4 regions of the Streptomyces sp. NPDC046465 genome follow, and region 1 is predicted to be linked to each of the others. Evidence: riboswitches for the same ligand, from Rfam matches in the RefSeq annotation. Region 1 holds a riboswitch; each other region holds the start of a gene.

The links. A riboswitch is a leader RNA that binds a small molecule or an ion and turns the genes downstream of it on or off. The one in region 1 is predicted to bind cyclic di-AMP.
Positions count from the first base shown of each region.
Region 2: it holds a riboswitch for cyclic di-AMP, as region 1 does, so the genes downstream of both, ABZ953_RS37720 (M23 family metallopeptidase) here and ABZ953_RS04335 (NlpC/P60 family protein) in region 1, are expected to answer to the same signal.
Region 3: it holds a riboswitch for cyclic di-AMP, as region 1 does, so the genes downstream of both, ABZ953_RS34475 (LysM peptidoglycan-binding domain-containing protein) here and ABZ953_RS04335 (NlpC/P60 family protein) in region 1, are expected to answer to the same signal.
Region 4: it holds a riboswitch for cyclic di-AMP, as region 1 does, so the genes downstream of both, ABZ953_RS07555 (M23 family metallopeptidase) here and ABZ953_RS04335 (NlpC/P60 family protein) in region 1, are expected to answer to the same signal.

Region 1 covers NZ_JBEYZK010000002.1:296,403-300,606, forward strand. Annotated here, with positions in the region: gene pcrA (DNA helicase PcrA) at 1-2,074, opposite strand, end outside; cyclic di-AMP (ydaO/yuaA leader) riboswitch at 2,372-2,528, shown strand; gene ABZ953_RS04335 (NlpC/P60 family protein) at 2,536-3,744, shown strand; gene ABZ953_RS04340 (hypothetical protein) at 3,894-4,204, opposite strand, start outside.
Region 2 covers NZ_JBEYZK010000044.1:7,985-12,188, forward strand. Annotated here, with positions in the region: gene ABZ953_RS37710 (HPr family phosphocarrier protein) at 1-30, shown strand, start outside; gene ABZ953_RS37715 (GntR family transcriptional regulator) at 205-897, opposite strand; gene ABZ953_RS37720 (M23 family metallopeptidase) at 1,094-1,897, opposite strand; cyclic di-AMP (ydaO/yuaA leader) riboswitch at 1,910-2,073, opposite strand; gene ABZ953_RS37725 (pitrilysin family protein) at 2,270-3,652, opposite strand; gene ABZ953_RS37730 (pitrilysin family protein) at 3,649-4,204, opposite strand, start outside.
Region 3 covers NZ_JBEYZK010000030.1:57,816-62,019, reverse strand. Annotated here, with positions in the region: gene ABZ953_RS34485 (sigma-70 family RNA polymerase sigma factor) at 28-612, opposite strand; gene ABZ953_RS34480 (hypothetical protein) at 593-841, opposite strand; cyclic di-AMP (ydaO/yuaA leader) riboswitch at 1,470-1,624, shown strand; gene ABZ953_RS34475 (LysM peptidoglycan-binding domain-containing protein) at 1,629-2,393, shown strand; partial or broken gene ABZ953_RS34470 (alpha/beta hydrolase) at 2,447-3,095, opposite strand; partial or broken gene ABZ953_RS34465 (AraC family transcriptional regulator) at 3,107-3,641, shown strand; gene ABZ953_RS34460 (HNH endonuclease family protein) at 4,040-4,204, shown strand, end outside.
Region 4 covers NZ_JBEYZK010000004.1:21,371-25,574, forward strand. Annotated here, with positions in the region: gene ABZ953_RS07550 (aldo/keto reductase) at 1-748, opposite strand, end outside; gene ABZ953_RS07555 (M23 family metallopeptidase) at 881-1,960, opposite strand; cyclic di-AMP (ydaO/yuaA leader) riboswitch at 1,972-2,134, opposite strand; gene ABZ953_RS07560 (PP2C family protein-serine/threonine phosphatase) at 2,280-3,422, opposite strand; tRNA gene ABZ953_RS07565 (tRNA-Met) at 3,634-3,707, opposite strand; gene ABZ953_RS07570 (alginate lyase family protein) at 3,755-4,204, opposite strand, start outside.

The DNA.
Region 1 (4,204 bases):
GCATGTGCGGGAAGACGCCGTCCTCCATGCCGGTCAGGAACACCACAGGGAACTCAAGGCCCTTGGCGGTGTGGAGGGTCATCAGGGTGATGACTCCGGAGCCGTCGTCCTCCTCGTCAGGGATCTGGTCGGAGTCGGCGACCAGGGCGACCCGCTCCAGGAAGTCGGAGAGCGTACCGGTCGGAGCGGCGCCTTCACCGGCCTCCCCCTCGTCCGCACCGGCCTCGTCCTGAGCGCCGTCCGCTGCCTGGTTGCCGTCCTGACTGTTGTCCTGGTTGCCGTTCTGGCTGTTGTCCTGCTCGAACTCCAGTGCCACGGCGGCGAGTTCCTGGAGGTTCTCGATGCGCGTCTCGTCCTGCGGGTCGGTGGAGGCCTGCAGCTCGGCGAGGTAACCGGTGCGTTCGAGCACGGCCTCCAGGACGACGGCCGGGCCCGCGCCGGACTCGACGACGGTCCGCAGCTCCTCCATGAGCGTGTTGAACCGCTTGACGGCGTTGGTCGACCGGGCCGCCATTCCGTACGCCTCGTCGACACGGCGCAGGGCCTGCGGGAAGGAGATCTTCTCGCGCTGCGAGAGCGCGTCGATCATCGCTTCCGCGCGGTCGCCGATGCCCCTCTTGGGGACGTTGAGGATGCGGCGCAGCGGGACGGCGTCCTCGGGATTGGCGAGGACACGCAGGTACGCGAGGACATCGCGGACCTCCTTGCGCTCGTAGAAGCGGACGCCGCCGACGACCTTGTAGGGCAGGCCCACGCGGATGAAGATCTCTTCGAAGACACGGGACTGGGCGTTCGTCCGGTAGAAGATCGCCACGTCACCGGCCTTGGCGTCACCCGCGTCGGTGAGGCGGTCGATCTCGTCGGCGACGAACTGTGCCTCGTCGTGCTCCGTGTCGGCGACGTACCCGGTGATGCGCGCGCCCGCGCCCTGGTTGGTCCAGAGGTTCTTCGGACGGCGGCTCTCATTGCGCTCGATGACCGCGTTGGCGGCGGTCAGGATCGTCTGCGTGGAGCGGTAATTCTGCTCCAGGAGGATCGTCGTCGCGTCGGTGTAGTCCTCCTCGAACTGGAGGATGTTGCGGATCGTGGCGCCGCGGAAGGCATAGATCGACTGGTCCGCGTCACCCACCACGCACAGCTCGGCGGGGTCGTCGCCCTCGCCTCCGGAGGGGCCGACCAGCTCGCGCACGAGTGCGTACTGTGCGTGGTTGGTGTCCTGGTACTCGTCGACCATGACGTGCCGGAAGCGGCGCCTGTAGTGCTCGGCGACGTCCGGGAAGGCGCGCAGCAGGTGGACCGTCGTCATGATCAGGTCGTCGAAGTCCAGCGCGTTCGCCTCGCGGAGGCGCGACTGGTACATGGCGTAGGCCTGGGCGACGGTCTTCTCGAAGCCGTCGGCGGCCTGACCGGCGAAGTCCTCCTCGTCGATCAGCTCGTTCTTCAGGTTCGAGATCTTGGCGCTGAACGACTTCGGCGGGAACTTCTTCGGGTCGAGGTCCAGGTCGCGGCAGACCAGGGCCATCAGACGCTTGGAGTCCGCGGCGTCGTAGATCGAGAAGGAGGACGTGAAGCCCAGCTTCTTGTACTCGCGGCGCAGGATGCGGACGCAGGCGCTGTGGAACGTCGACACCCACATCGCGTTCGCCCGCGGGCCCACGAGCTGCTCGACGCGCTCCTTCATCTCACCCGCGGCCTTGTTCGTGAAGGTGATCGCGAGGATCTGGCCGGGGTGCGCACCGCGCTCGGCGAGCAGGTACGCGATGCGGTGGGTCAGCACGCGGGTCTTGCCGGAGCCCGCGCCGGCGACGATGAGCAGCGGGGCACCGGCGTGCACCACGGCCGCGCGCTGGTTCTCGTTCAGCCCGTCGAGGAGCGTCGCCGGGTCGATGACCGGGCGGGGGGCACCGTCGCGGTAGTGCGAGTCCCGGGTCATGGGCGCGTCGAACTTCCCGTCGAACAGATCATCCGGAATGGGCTCCGGAGCACTGTCCTCGGGCGGCGGCGGGGGCGCTTCGTCCGTGGCCCGGGAGGGCTGCAGGTCCGCCAGGAAGCTGTCATCAAAGAGGCTGCTCATCGCCTCCCGAGTCTAGGCGGCCCCACTGACAACCCGCTGCGGGTTCCGGTCACCTCACACTTGCCCACGCCATGCCCATGTCTTGCCTACGTCTTGCCTACACCCTGCCTACGCCTTGCCTACACCCTGCCTGCGGACGCTCACGCTCCGCATCCACTCGGCATGATCGCGCCAAGGCCGTGGAAAGTCACGAAAATGTATCGGGCATATCGAACATCAACCTTCACAGGGACCACACGAGTTGGCTAGCGTGCTCCGCGGGCTGCTCGTCCCCCCACCGGCGAACCCGCCGGGAACGAGTGGCCTCCGCCGAGTCCGACATGTTCGGAGCCGGGGACCCACCGAAAACTTGGGGTGAATCGGTCCCGCACGTAGTACGGGACCGTAGGGCAACCTTCCGGACCACCCGCCCGAACCCGACAGCTAACCCGGTAGGCGGTCTACGGAAGGAGTCGCCTCCCTTGGCGTCGCACCGCAAGCCGCGGACCCGGGCAGCCGGAATTCGCACGACCCCCGCCATCGGCATCACGACAGCGGCCCTCACCTCCGTCGCCCTCCTGTCCCAGAGCGCGCAGGCAGCGCCCGCCGCGCCGACGAAACCCAGCCTCGAAGAGGTCCAGAAGAAGGTCGACGAGCTCTACCAGCAGGCCGGTGTGGCCACGCAGAAGTACAACGCGGCCAAGGAGCGCACCGACAAGCAGCGCAAGAAGGTCGACCGCCTGCTCGACGACGTGGCCGAGCGCACCGACGAGCTGAACGACGCGCGCAAGGAGCTCGGCTCGTTCGCCGCCGCGCAGTACCGCACCGGCGCCGTCTCCGAGACGGCCACGATGATGCTCGCCAACGACCCGCAGGGCTACTTCGACCAGAACCACCTGGCGGACCGGCTGACCACGCGCCAGAAGAAGGCGGTCGACGCCTACACGACGCAGCAGGCGTCGGCGACCAAGCAGCGCACGGAGGCCGCAAAGAGCCTGGAGACCCTGAACGATTCGCGGGACGACCTCAGGACGAGCAAGCAGACCGTCCAGAAGAAGCTGGGTGACGCGCGCGAGGTCCTTTCCAAGCTGACGGCCCAGGAGAAGGCGCGGCTCGCGGAGATCGAGCGGAAGAAGAAGCAGGAGGCCAAGCGCAAGGCCGAGAAGCTGGCCCGCGAGCAGGCCGCCGAGGCGGAGCGCAAGCGGAAGGCGGAGGAGGAGGCCCAGCGGGAGAAGGACCGGGAGCAGGGTCAGGGCTCCGGCTCCGGCTCCGGCTCTGATGCGGGCTCGGGCTCGGGGTCGGGTTCCGGTTCGGGCTCCGGGAGCACGGAGGGCGACTACGCCACCAAGGCCGCGAAGGTCATCGCCTTCGCTCAGGCCCAGATCGGCAAGCCGTACGTGTGGGGTGCCACCGGCCCCGACTCGTACGACTGCTCAGGGCTCACCCAGGACGCGTGGAAGGCGGCTGGGATCTCCCTGCCGCGCACCACGTGGGACCAGGTGAAGGTCGGCACGACCGTGAAGACCGCCGACGCCAAACCGGGTGACCTGGTGTTCTTCTACGACGACATCAGCCACGTGGGCATCTACATCGGCAACGGCAAGATGATCCACGCCCCGAAGCCGGGCGCGAACGTCCGCGTCGAGTCGATCTACTACATGCCGATCCACAGCGTGGTGCGCCCCGCGTAACCGTCACACCTCAAAACCCCTCATGACACCTCATAAAAGTGGCCCTCCACACGCGCGTGGAGGGCCACTTTCGTGACGGTCGCCTTCATGAGAGCGGGTTCATGACGGTCGCCTTCATGAGGGCGGGTTCCTACGTCCGGGTCAGGTCCTCAGGTCCACAGCACCGCGATGAAGATGTTCGCGACGGTCAGCAGGCCGACCGCGCCGAACAGGCCCTTGTCGACCTTCTCCTCGTCCCGCTTCACGTAGACCAGCGCGAGGATCACGATCAGCAAGGCCAGCTTGATGCCGATCTTGAGGTTGTTGACCGTGTTGTCGTCCGCCTGGTTGAGGCCCACCAGGACCACACCCGTGACGAGCATGGTCAGCGCGCCGTGCAGCATCGCGGGGTTGAAGCGGGCCGTGCCCTGGCCCATCTGCTTCATCTGGGTCAGGAAACCGCCCAGGAGAGAGCCGATGC
Region 2 (4,204 bases), on a different contig from region 1:
GGGCTCGAGGAGCTCCCGGAGACGGTCTAGGACACATTCCTGGAAACACGTCGAGGGGGTCACCCGGAATTCCGGGTGACCCCCTCGACGTTTGCCTGCGCATAATTGAAGGTGCAAGGCACACGCGGCGCACAGCACAAATGGCGGCAAGCGCAGCACAAATGAGGGCCGGGAAATACCTTCCCTTTGTATACGGCGTCTCCGTTAATTCTGGAGGCTCACCGTGTTGACGCCATGTTGCGAATCGCTCACCCGGCCGCGGCCGGGCCGCCGGACATGACGCGGCCGGTACGCGGCCGTCGCCCGCGCGGCGTGCGCTGCGGTGAGCGCCCTGGCCCGCTCCGCGTTCCCGCGGGCCACCGCGTCGACGATCGCCGCGTGTTCCGCCCAGGAGTCGGCAGGCGCCGCCGGGCTGTCGACGACGTACATCCAGGCGGCCTTGTGGCGCAGTTGGACGAGCAGGGCGCTCAGGCCGGGGCTGCCGGACGCCTGGGCGAGCGTCTCGTGGAACCAGCCGCCCAGGGGCCGCAGATCCTCCCCCCGCCCGCTCCTGGCGCGCTCCTGGCCCAGCCTGACCAGTCCGCGCAGGACCTTGAGGTGTGCGTCCGTACGGCGCTGCGCGGCGCGCGCCGCGGCGAGCGGTTCGAGCAGCGTGCGGACCTCCAGGAGATCCGCGGCCTCCTGCTCCGTGGGTTCGGCGACGCACGCGCCCGCGTGCCTGCGGGTGACGACGAAACCCTCGGCCTCCAGGGTGCGCAGGGCCTCGCGCACGGGGACGCGGGAGACGCCGTACCGGCGCGCGAGAACTTCCTCGGCGAGCCGGCCGCCCCTTTCGTGCACGCCGGCGACGATGTCGTCCCGAATGGCCGTGCATACCGAATGCGCGGGAACACGCATGACCCGGACCTCCGCCTTCATCCCCGCATAACGCGGTCGACCGACGTTCGTTCCGTGACTCTATTGCAGAGCGCGGAAATTTCCGACAGCGGGCCAAAATTCATGGATACCTTTTGGACAATGCTGGAGGCAACGGCGAAAGCCCCGGCTCGCCAGGAGCCGGGGCTTTCGGTGGAGTGCTGCTGGGCCGCGCGCGTCAGACGTTGATGCCGTGCCCGCGGAGGTACGCGATCGGGTCGATGTCCGAGCCGTACTCCTCGCCGGTGCGGGCCTCGAAGTGGAGGTGCGGACCGCTGGAGTTGCCGGTGGAGCCGGAGAGGCCGATCTGCTGCCCGGGGGTGACCGTCTGGCCGACGGTGACGCCGAGGGACGACATGTGGCCGTACTGGGTGTACGTGCCGTCGTTCATCTTGATGACCACGTTGTTGCCGTAGGCCCCGCCCCAGCCGGCCTCGACGACGGTGCCGGAGCCGACCGCGTGGACGGAGGTGCCCGAGGCCGCGTGGAAGTCGATGCCGGTGTGGCTGCCGGAGGACCACATGGCGCCTCCGGTCTGGTAACCCGTGGAGACGTAGGAGCCGTCGACCGGGGCGACGTAGGTGTTCAGGCGCTTGCGCTCGGCCGCGCGGGCGGCGCGCTCCTTGGCCTCGCGCTCCTTCTTGGCCTTCGCCTTGGCCTCGGCCTCGGCCTTGCGCTTCTCTTCCGCGGCCTTCTTCTTGGCGGCCTCTTCGGCCTTCTTCGCCGCAGCGGCGTCGTCGGCGGCCTGGCGCTGGGCGGCGGCCTGGGCGCCGATGTTCTCGGCAAGCGAGTCGCCGACGGATATCGCCTGGGTGAGGCCGGTGTGTTCCACGGCCGCTTCGTCGGCGGCGGCGAGCGCCGGGGCGGCAAGGCCTCCGATGACACCGGTGGTGGTGAGCGCCGCGACACCCGCGACGTTCGCGGTGGTCCGCGTGAGGCGGCTCGGACGACGGTGCTTCCCGGTGGCACGGGTGAACGCCATGTGGCGGGTGATCCTTTCCTTCCCTCTCGCCTACCGGGTTAGCTGACGGGTTCGGAGCAGGAAGGTCTCCTACGGGTTCCTCGCCTCAACGGCAAGGTGCCCGATTCACCCCAGGGGACATGTGGGTCCCCGGCTCCCCTGGCTCGCGCCGTACGGGGACTCGGCGATGACTGTCCGGTGCCGCGGATGCGGCGTACTGCGCGACGAACAGCCGGACCGACGCTAAACGGGGCGTCTTTCGTTCGACAAACAGAACTCGACTTTTGTAGCGCACGCCACAGGGCAGACAGGCAACCTCCATAGTAATTCGGACATATGAGGACCCCAGCGGCCGAAGTGGCCACTGGGGTCCCGATATGTCCTGACTGTCACTCAGCCCGTGACCACACTCACGTCACCGATACCGAGCGCCCTGACGGGCTCCTCGATCTGTGCGGCGTCCCCGACGAGGACCGTCACCAGGCGGTCCTCCGGGAAGGCGTTCACGACGGCGGCAGTGGCCTCCACGGTGCCGGTGGCGGCCAGCTGCCGGTACAGCTGCGCCTGGAAGTCGTCCGGCAGGTTCTGCTCGACCTGGTCGGCGAGAGTGGCCGCTACGGAGGCTGCCATCTCGTACTTGAGAGGGGCCACGCCCACCAGGTTCTGCACGGCCACATCACGCTCGGCGTCGGTCAGGCCCTCGGCGGCGAGGGTGCGCAGGACCTTCCACAGGTCGTCGAGCGCGGGACCCGTGGTCGGGGTGTCCACGGAGCCGCTGATGGCGAGCATCGCGGCGCCCGTGCCGTCCGGCGCCGAGCGCAGCACCTGGCTGAACGCCCGCACTCCGTAGGTGTAGCCCTTCTCCTCCCGCAGGACGCGGTCGAGGCGGGAGGTGAGGGTGCCGCCCAGGCAGTACGTGCCGAGGACCTGGGCCGGCCAGACGCGGTCGTGCCGGTCGGCGCCCACGCGGCCGATCAGCAGCTGCGTCTGGACCGCTCCGGGGCGGTCCACGATGACGACGCGGCCGCGGTCGTCGGCGGTCACCTGCGGCACCGGGCGCGGTTCGCCCGCGGACCCGGTCCAGGCGCCGACGGTGTCCGCGAGGACGGCGTCCAGGTCGGTGCCGGTCAGGTCGCCGACGACGACCAGGGTGGCCGTGGCGGGCCGGACGTGCTTCTCGTAGAAGGCACGCACCGCCGCCGAGTCGATGGCCGTGACCGTCTCCTCGGTGCCCTGGCGCGGCCGGGACATGCGCGAGGCGGCCGGGAAGAGCTGCCTGGAGAGCTCCTTGGCGGCGCGGCGCCCCGGGTTGGCCGCCTCGTGCGGGAGCTCGTCCAGGCGGTTGCGTACGAGCCGTTCGATCTCGCTGTCCGCGAAGGCGGGGGCCCGCAGGGCGTCGGCGAGCAGGCCGAGCGCCTTGGGGAGCCTGGAGACCGGGACCTCCAGGGAGACCCGCACGCCCGGGTGGTCGGCGTGCGCGTCGAGCGTCGCGCCGCAGCGGTCGAGCTCGGCGGCGAACTCCTCGGCGGAGTGCTTGTCGGTGCCCTCGTTGAAGGCCCGCGCCATGATCGTGGCGACGCCGTCGAGGCCCTCGGGCTCGGCGTCCAGCGGCGCTTCGAGGTGGATCTCGACGGCGACGACCTGCTGGCCCGGACGGTGGCACCGCAGCACGGTGAGGCCGTTGGGCAGCGTGCCGCGCTCGGGCGCCGGGAAGGCCCAGGGCTTGGCCGTGCCGCCCTGGGGCTGTGGATGGAACTGCATCGCGGCCTCGGTCACTTCGCCGCCTCCTCTTCCTCGGCGTCCTCAGCGTTCTCAGCGTTCTCGACGGCTTCTTCGTCCTCGTCGGCGACGGTCACGGGTTCGTACACGAGCACCGCGCGGTTGTCCGGGCGCAGACGGGCCTTGGCGGCCTCCTGGACCTCTGCCGCGCTGACGTCGAGGACGCGCTGCACGGCGGTGAGGGCGAGCTGTGGGTCACCGAACAGGACGGCGTACCGGCACAGTTCGTCGGCGCGGCCCGAGACCGTGCCGAGCCGGTCGAGCCACTCACGCTCCAACTGCGCCTGGGCGCGCTCCATCTCCTCCGGAGTGGGGCCCTCCGCGGCGAAGCGGGCCAGTTCCTCGTCGACGGCGGCCTCGATGACGGGGACCTCGACGTCGCCGGACGTCTTGACGTCCAGCCAGCCGAGCGAGGGCGCCCCGGCGAGGCGCAGCAGGCCGAACCCGGCGGCGACCGCGGTGCGGTCACGGCGCACGAGGCGGTTGTAGAGCCGGGAGGACTCGCCGCTGCCGAGGACGGTGAGGGCGATGTCGGCCGCGTCGCACGCG
Region 3 (4,204 bases), on a different contig from region 1:
GTCTCGTCGCCGGTCACATCCGGTTCATCACGCATCGCTCGTCTCCCCGCTCACGACAGCCAGCCGACTGCGGGCCTGGTGAATCAGGTTGCGTACTGTGCTGCTGGTGACTCCCATGTCTTGGGCCGCCTCGTCGGTCGAACATCCCGCGATGTGCACGAGGACCAGAGCCTGCCGCTGACGCTCCGAGAGCTCTCCGATGGCTTCCAGGAGGTTACGGAACGTCTCTCTCACCGCCACTTGGTCCTCGACCGGCATCGCACCGCCGTCCCGGTCCGTCTCCTCCCCCAGTGGGACCGTCTCGACCCCGCGTCGATATACCGACATCGCGTGCCGGACCGCGGTCTTGACGAGCCAGCCCTGCCAGTTCCTGATCTCCTCTGCTCCTGGCTTGCGCAGGTGTTCCCCCGCTTGCACGAAAGCATGCTGGCAACCTTCCCAGCCGTCGTGGCTGTTCCCCGCGGCAGCCACAGTCGCTTTACGGAGCACCACTTTGCCGTACCTCCGGAAGAGGGTCTCGACCCGCACTACACACGCGTCGCTCCACCCGTCCGAGTAGTCGTCCGAGTACCCGTCAGCAGCAGGCGGTCGCTCACCGGTATCGCTCGTCACCGACACCAGCCCTTCCGGCCGCGGGGACGGTGATCTCCCACTCGCTCATCGCCCTCCCCTGAGCATCCTGCGTTCTGAAACGGACCCGCGTCCCGCCGGGTGACAGGCGCAGCACGGCAACGACCGCAGCCCAACGGGCCCGCTCCCGCACTCGGTACGCAAGCGCGGCCGCCATCGTGCCCAGGACCGGCACGTACGTGAGGGCCATCAGCCACACATTGTCACCCACGGCGCTCGACTCCTCCATCGTCGACGACAACTCCTTCTGCCCGATAGAGAGTTGAGAGCCCCGAAACGTCTAGGAACCCGAGCCGACACCTAATCCGTACCCGCATCCGTACCCGCTCAGCCCGCCCGGGACGCGAGGCCAAGTGGCGCGCGCCGTCACCACGGCTCGTCATCACGGCTCGTCATCACGGCTCAACCAGAAGCTGCCAGAACCAGCCAGGCCTAGTCATACGACCGACCACAAGCCTGCGTGACGCGGGGCGGAATCATCCAGCTTTTCGATCAGCCATAGGGCGGGCCCGACCAGGCCGACACGACCGGTGAAATGTCCGCTCTGGAATGAAAAGTGGCCTGCGTGCTCCAGGTAATTTCGACCCACACCCCATCCGGTGAAATGAGTCACATCGTCCGTTCAGGCTCACAGAGGCGGCTTGAAGCTCATTCCCGTTCCGCCCAAAGCGAGTTGGGTCTATTCGATCAAAGGCGCCGGGGTCGGCTCGATTGCCCGGAACCACTTCGGCACATTCCTCCTCACAATTTTGGCCTTGTTCCGTTCTGACTTTCTCGTCTAACGTCACCGCCAATCCGGATGGAACGCCGAATCCTGCCGCTGTCCGGAAACCCACTCAACCACTCACTCACTTACGCACGGCAGGAGCGGGGAACCCAGGTAAGCCGCCGATCCGGATTCCGGAACGGCTCGGGGTGAAGTCGCCATATCGGTGCGACCGGACATCTCCCGTCCGAACCCGACAGCTCACCTCGCAGGCGACGGAGAGGAATTCGTCATGCCTGCAAAGGGAAAGCACCGCCGCCCCAAGTCCAACTCGCTCAGCCGGGGCATCGCCGCCGCAGGCGCGGGCGGGACGGTGCTCGTCCTCCCGGTGCTCGGCGCGACCACCGCCGACGCGGCGCAGGCCGACTCGGCCGCCAAGCCCGCCGCGGCCCCCGCGACCTACGTGGTCGCCGCAGGCGACTCCCTCTCCAGGATCGCCCAGGAGCACTCCCTGACCGGCGGCTGGAAGAAGCTGTACCAGGACAACCGCGGCGTCCTCGGCGGCGACCCGAGACTGATCCACCCGGGCCTCAAGCTCACCCTCGGCCAGACGGGCGCGGCCGAGCCCGCCCAGAAGCCGACCGCCTCCAACGCGTCCGCCGAGCGGGCGGACCGCTCCGAGCGCCAGGACGACCTCGCCGCCGAGCCCGCCGCTCCCCCGGCGCAGAAGTCCTACACGGACGACCTCGACGGATGGATCAACGAATCGCTCGACATCCTGGCCCAGCACGGCATCCCGGGCTCGTACGAGGGCATCCACCGCAACATCATGCGCGAGTCCTCAGGCAACCCCCTGGCCACCAACGACTGGGACTCCAACGCTGCCGCCGGGACCCCTTCCAAGGGGCTCCTGCAAGTCATCGGCCCCACCTTCGCCGCCTACCACGTGCCCGGCACGTCGACGGACAGCTTCGACCCGGTCGCCAACATCACCGCCGCCTGCAACTACGCGGCCGACCGGTACGGCTCGATCGACAACGTGGACGGACCGTACTGACCTCCCGCTCTCCTGCGGCGAGGTGTGCGGCGCGGCGTGCGGCGCCGCACCGGTCAGGCCACCGGTGCGAAGGCCGTGATCGCCCCGACGAGGTCGGCCGGAGCCTCCAGCGGGATCAGATGACCCGTGTTCGGGATCACCGTGAACTCGGCCCCGAAGAGGTAGGGCAGCAGATTGGCGAGGAGCACGTCGACGGGCTCGACGCGGTCCCTCTCTCCGGCGACGACGAGGTCGGGGACGCCGATCATGCGGGTGTGCTCGGTGATGTCCTCCGCGATGCCGCGCAGCGTCCACTCCGTCCGGGCGGCATCGGTGCGAGTACGCGAATCGGTCGAGACCCGCGCCTTGATCGATTCGGGTAGTTCGGTCGCGGTGGGGATGTCGTCCCGCGCGCCGGCGACGGAGTCGTCGGAGTCGTAGGCGTGGGAAAGGCCCTCCGGGTACGCGGGAGTGATCCCCTCGGCGGGCTTCGCAGGACCGGAGCCGACGAGGACGATCCCGCGGAGGCGGGCGAGCCGGGTCGCCGCGGTCAGCTGCGCGACCTTGCCGCCCATGGAGTGTCCGACGAGTAAGTAGTCGCTGATGCCCAACGTCGGCGATCACGGCGAGTGTGTCGTCCGTGAGCCTGCGGAGCGTGTACGGACCGGGCAGCCCGGCTGAGCGGCTCCACCCGCGAAAGTCGACAGTGAGTACGTCGCGGCCTCTGCCGAGGCATCGGCGTGACTGGCCACCCTACGGTGGAAACCGGACACGTGACCGCGATCCGGCAGACGATCTATCAGCCCGTCGGGCGCGGTGCCGCCGCTGTCGAGACGAGGACGTTCGGCCGCCTTCGCGAACTGAACGACGACGGCACGCGACGCGCCGACTTCCACGTCCTGGCCATCGTCGACGTCGGCCACAGCTCCGTCACGGTGGCCTTCCTCTGCCACCCCTTCAAGGAGCGGACCGTGGTCTGAGTCGCTCCAGGCGCGGTGCACCAATGGGACGACATCGCCGATGTGGCCGGGCACGTCATGCTGTTCGTCCCGACCGCGCCCGTCACCCACTCCGCCCGAGAACTCGCCGCGGCCCCCGACCTGCTGACGCGGTGGAGCATCGGCGACGCCGACCGGCCGTTCGTCGACACCGCGCGGAACCATCTCCTCCTAGAAGCACCCCCCACCCGGAGACGCGTCGACGGAGTCGACGGAACTGCCCGAGATTCTGCTCTCCGCACTCATCGCCCGGCTCCGACCGCCGTCGTCGCACGGTGCGGCTTTCCCGCGTCCAACTTTTCGGTGTCCTTCCGAAAGGCGACAGGCATGCGGCCGGGCGCTGGCAGACAGCGGAGGTCACGCGGCGTTCCCCTCGTTCGGCGGGATTTCCCCAACTGTAAGAACTCCACTAACCGCAGAAACCGGGAACCGGCAACCAGCAACCAGGGAACCTCAAGAAACTACACGTTGCCCCTTACCAACGCCCCGTCAGAGCTATTCCCCCTCAAAGCACTTGCATTTCTACCGGCGGCCCGCGCGCCCACGCTCTCGAAGTGAACGCCCCCGCCCACCGGGCGCAACGTTTCTGCGGTGAATCGATTCCTCCACTCGGATCAGGCGCCGCCAGGCGTCCGGGACGTACCGCCGATGGCCGCCCAGCCTGGCTGAGTGATCAAGAACTTCATCCGTGGCTTCGCCGCGCTCAGCCTGTCCCTGACCCCTCTCCTCGCGCCGACACCGGCACCGGCACAGACCGCTCCCCCGTCCCTCCCCACGGCCGCTCCCACCGAGACCACCACACTGGCCGATGCCGTGCACCGCATCCCCGCCTCC
Region 4 (4,204 bases), on a different contig from region 1:
CGAGGACGCGGTCGCCGCGCTCGCTGCCCACGTACTCCTCGACCCGTCCGCTGCGCGCGCTCCGCACCTGCGCACCGGGGCGGTACTTGCCGGTCAGGAAGCCGGACGCGAGCGCGTAGTAGGGGACGGCCGCGAGGCCGGAGCGCGAGGCGACCTCCTGGAGCGGGCCCTCGTAGGTGTCGCGGGAGACGAGGTTGTAGTGCGGCTGGAGCGCGACGTAGCGCGCGAGGCCCTCGCGGTCGGAGAGGTCGAGGGATTCCTGGAGCCGTTCGGGCGTGATGTTGGAGGCGGCGATGGCCCGCACCTTGCCGTCCCGCACCAGCTCGTCGAGCGCGCCGATGATCTCCTCGACGGGGACCGAGGGGTCGTCGTAGTGCGTGTAGTAGAGGTCGATGTAGTCGGTGCCGAGGCGGCGCAGGGAGGCCTCGGCACCGGCCTTGATCGTGGCCGGGGAGAGGCCCTTGAAGTCGGGGTGCGCACCGACCTTCGTGGCGAGGACGACGTCGGAGCGGTTGCCGCGCTCGGTCAGCCACTCGCCGACGAGGGTCTCGGACTCGCCGCCCTTGTTGCCCTCCACCCAGGCCGAGTAGGCGTCGGCGGTGTCGATGAAGTTGCCGCCCGCGGCGGTGTAGGCGTCGAGGACGGCGAAGGACGCCGTGCGGTCGGCGGTCCAGCCGAAGACGTTGCCGCCCAGGGCGAGCGGGAAGACCTCGAGGTCGGATGAGCCGAGCTGGCGAAGAGAAGTCATACGTTCCGCAACGTCCGGGACGGAAACGGAATTCCATCTCTGACACGACGAAACCGGCGGCCCTGGCGTCGGGGGGGTTGGCGCCAGGGCCGCCGGAGTTGAGGGCGCCCTCAGGGGTCGGTCAGGGTGCGGTCAGGGGTTGAGGCCCTTGCCCTGCAGCCAGCCCAGCGGGTCGATGCCGGTGCCGTCGGGCGTGTGGACCTCCATGTGGAGGTGCGGCCCGGTGACGTTGCCGGTCGCGCCGACGCGGCCGATGACCTCGCCGGTGGTGACCTTCTGCCCCGCGCTGACATTGAGCGAGGACTGGTGGCAGTACCAGACCTCCGTGCCGTCCTCGAGTTCGAGCACGGTGCGGTAGCCGTACGCGCCCGCCCACCCGGCCTCCTTGACGGTGCCGGTGTGCACCGCCTTGAGGGGGGTACCCGTGGGAGCGGCGAAGTCGAGGCCGGTGTGGTGACCGGAGGACCACATGGCGCCGGAGTCACCGAAGTGCGAGGTGAGGGTGTACGAGGAGGTGGGGATGGCGTAGCTCTTGGCGAGCTTGGCCAGGCGCGCGGCCTCTGCCTTGGCCTTGCGGGCCTCCTCCTCCTTCTTCTTCTTGGCGGCGGCCTTGGCCTTCGCGTCCTTCGTGGCCGCCTCCTGCTGGGCGGCGGCCTCCCCGGCGGCCTTCTTGACGGCGGCGTCCTCGGCCGCGGTCCGTACGGCGGTGTCCGCCTGGTTCTGCTGGTTCTCGGCCTGGCGCATGATGCGGGCGCGCAGCGCCTCACCCGCGTCGGTGGTGCCCTGCTCGGCGTCGGCGGTGCTGACGCCCGCCGCGGTGAGCGGGGCCGCCGCGGCAGCGGTCGCCGTGGAGTCCGACGCGTCGTCGGAGATCAGCGAGCCCACGCCGGGCAGCGACTTGGCCGCGGGCAGCGAGTCCGCGACGGTGTCCATGCCCGGCAGGTCGGGCATCGATATGGAGACCGGCGGCTTGCCGTCCTGCGCGGTGGCGATGCCGCCCGCGCCGACGGCGGCGATGACGCCCACGCCGAGGACGGTGGAGCTGCGGGCGAGCCCGCCGCCGCCCTTCTTGTGCACACGGTGCCTGCCGCGGACGGGACGGACGGAATCCTCGGTGGGGTTCCACTCCTCGAAGGAGTCGTCGTCGTACGTACCGAAGTCATCGTCATTCGGTATGTACACGGCTTGGGGGGCAGGCCGGTTGGACGCCACTGGGGCGCACTCCTTTCCTTCCTTCTCGCCTACCGGGTTAGCTGACGGGTTCGGAGCAGGAAGGTCTCCTACGGACACCTGGCACGGGTGCACGGATGCACGGTGCGCAGATGCCTGATTCACCCCAAGTTGGTGGTTCCCCGGCTCCCTTGCGGGATTAGGCGCGTGCGCGCGGAGCCGCCTCTAGTGACGGCTGGGACGACCGCGCTGCGTTATCGAACGTTAATAGACAGCGGGTCCGTATTCCAAGCCGTTCCGGTTGATCGTTAGCTTCACATTCTCTTGACAGTACGTCAGTTGGTGTGCGGAGGGATGCCCTTCAGTCACGGGACGTGATGTCCGGGTCCCCGGCGACGGGCCGCCGCACCGCGAGCAGCGCCATGTCGTCCGTCATCCGCCCCCCGGTGTGCCGCCGCACCTCCTCCGCGAGCGCGGCGAGCAGCGCGCGCGGACCGCCGCGGCCCGGGAAGATCCGCCCGCCGAGCCGGGTCGCGGGATCGTAGAACTCCCCCGCCGCGTCGCGCGCCTCCGACAGGCCGTCCGTGTAGAGGAGCAGCATCGCGCCGGGCGGGAACTCCGACTCGTCCGCCCGGTCCGGCCAGACCCCCAGCTCGCCCATGCCGAGCGGCAGCGCGGGCTCGGTCGCCGACAGGACGCACAGCCGGCCGTCCCCGCGCAGCAGCAGCGGCGACGGGTGCCCCCGGTTGATCAGCCGTACGGCGCCGCCGGCGTGGTGGATCTCGGCGAGTACGGCGGTCGTGAACCCCTCGAACTGGTCGAGTCCGTCGCGCCGGGTGCCCTCGCGGGCGAGGGCCCGCTCCAGGCGCTGCGCCACCGCCTCCAGCGTCGTCTCCTGCTCGGCGGCCTCCCGGAAGGCGCCGATGACGACGGCGACCGCCGCGACCGCGCCCATGCCCTTGCCCCGGACGTCACCGACGATGATCCGCACGCCGTACGGGGTGTCCTGCACCGCGTACAGGTCGCCCCCGATGAACGCGTCGGCCTGCGCGGCCTCGTACCGCGCCGCGATGTCGAGCCCGCCGATCCGCGGATCGGGTTCGGGCAGCACGGCGCGCTGGGTGGTCTCGGCGATGGAGCGGGCGTTGGCGAGCCGGTCGTTGCCGCGGCGCACGACGCGGTTGATGACGATGGCGAGGGCCGCGACGGTGACCACGGTGAGCACCTCGGTGACGGCCTCGACATGGCTGCTGACCGGGTTGCCGAAGTGCAGGAAGAGGACGGCTGCCGTGGCGGCCACGCCGGTCAGGACGGTGCTGAGCTGCGAGTAGAAGGGGGCGGCGATCAGCGGGGCGGCCGTGTAGAGGGGGGCCGCGGTGAATTCCGGCGGGGTCGACACGTCGTACACGACGCCGATGATCAGGAGCAGGAGGGGCAGGGAGCGGACGAAGGCCCGCTCGTGCGCGGTGGCACCCCTGTCCCCGGCTTCCGCTCGCTGCCCCACCGCTTGTCTCCCGCCGACTCCGCACCCGTCACCGAGTCCATCACCGCGCCCATCACCGCGCTCCACTCAGGGTTCCCCCGAGGGGGAGCGGGGGCGACCTGGCGCGGTCCGACCGGGTTACGGGAGAGGAGTACGGGCAGCGGTACGGAAACAAGTGCGGAAAACACCTAGGGCCCGGAACCATTACTGGTTCCGGGCCCTAGGCCTTGAGTAGCGGGGACAGGATTTGAACCTGCGACCTCTGGGTTATGAGCCCAGCGAGCTACCGAGCTGCTCCACCCCGCGCCGTTGAATGCAACTCTACGCCATTCGGAGGGGTGCGTCGAACCACCTCAGGCGTTGCCCGCGTGCGTGAGCGTCTCCCAGGCCACGAAGAGGCCGTCCGTCCCCTCCGGCCGCCCGCGTTCCGTGTACCTCTCGGTCTCCGGCAACTCCAGGTGCAGCCGCCCCCGCAGGTGGTTGAGGCCGACCTCCGTGTCGGGCCCCATGTCGCGCTGCACCCGGCCGCCGCACAGCCAGCCCGGCACCGGCGCGCCCAGCTGGTACTTGGAGTGGAACTCGAAGGCGGCCCGCAGCCGGTCCTCGGCCTCCCCGTACAGGTCGACACCCTGATGCCAGGCGGTCTCCGCCATGTGGGAGGCCGCCGCGAGGGAATAGCTGGCGTGCTTGAAGTTGCGACACGTCTCCTGGGACAGCCCGTCGGCGAAGGTGCCCTGCCCGAACCAGTACCTCTTCAGCTCGGCCGCGGTGTCGATGCCGCTGCCCTCCGGCGAGACCGGCAG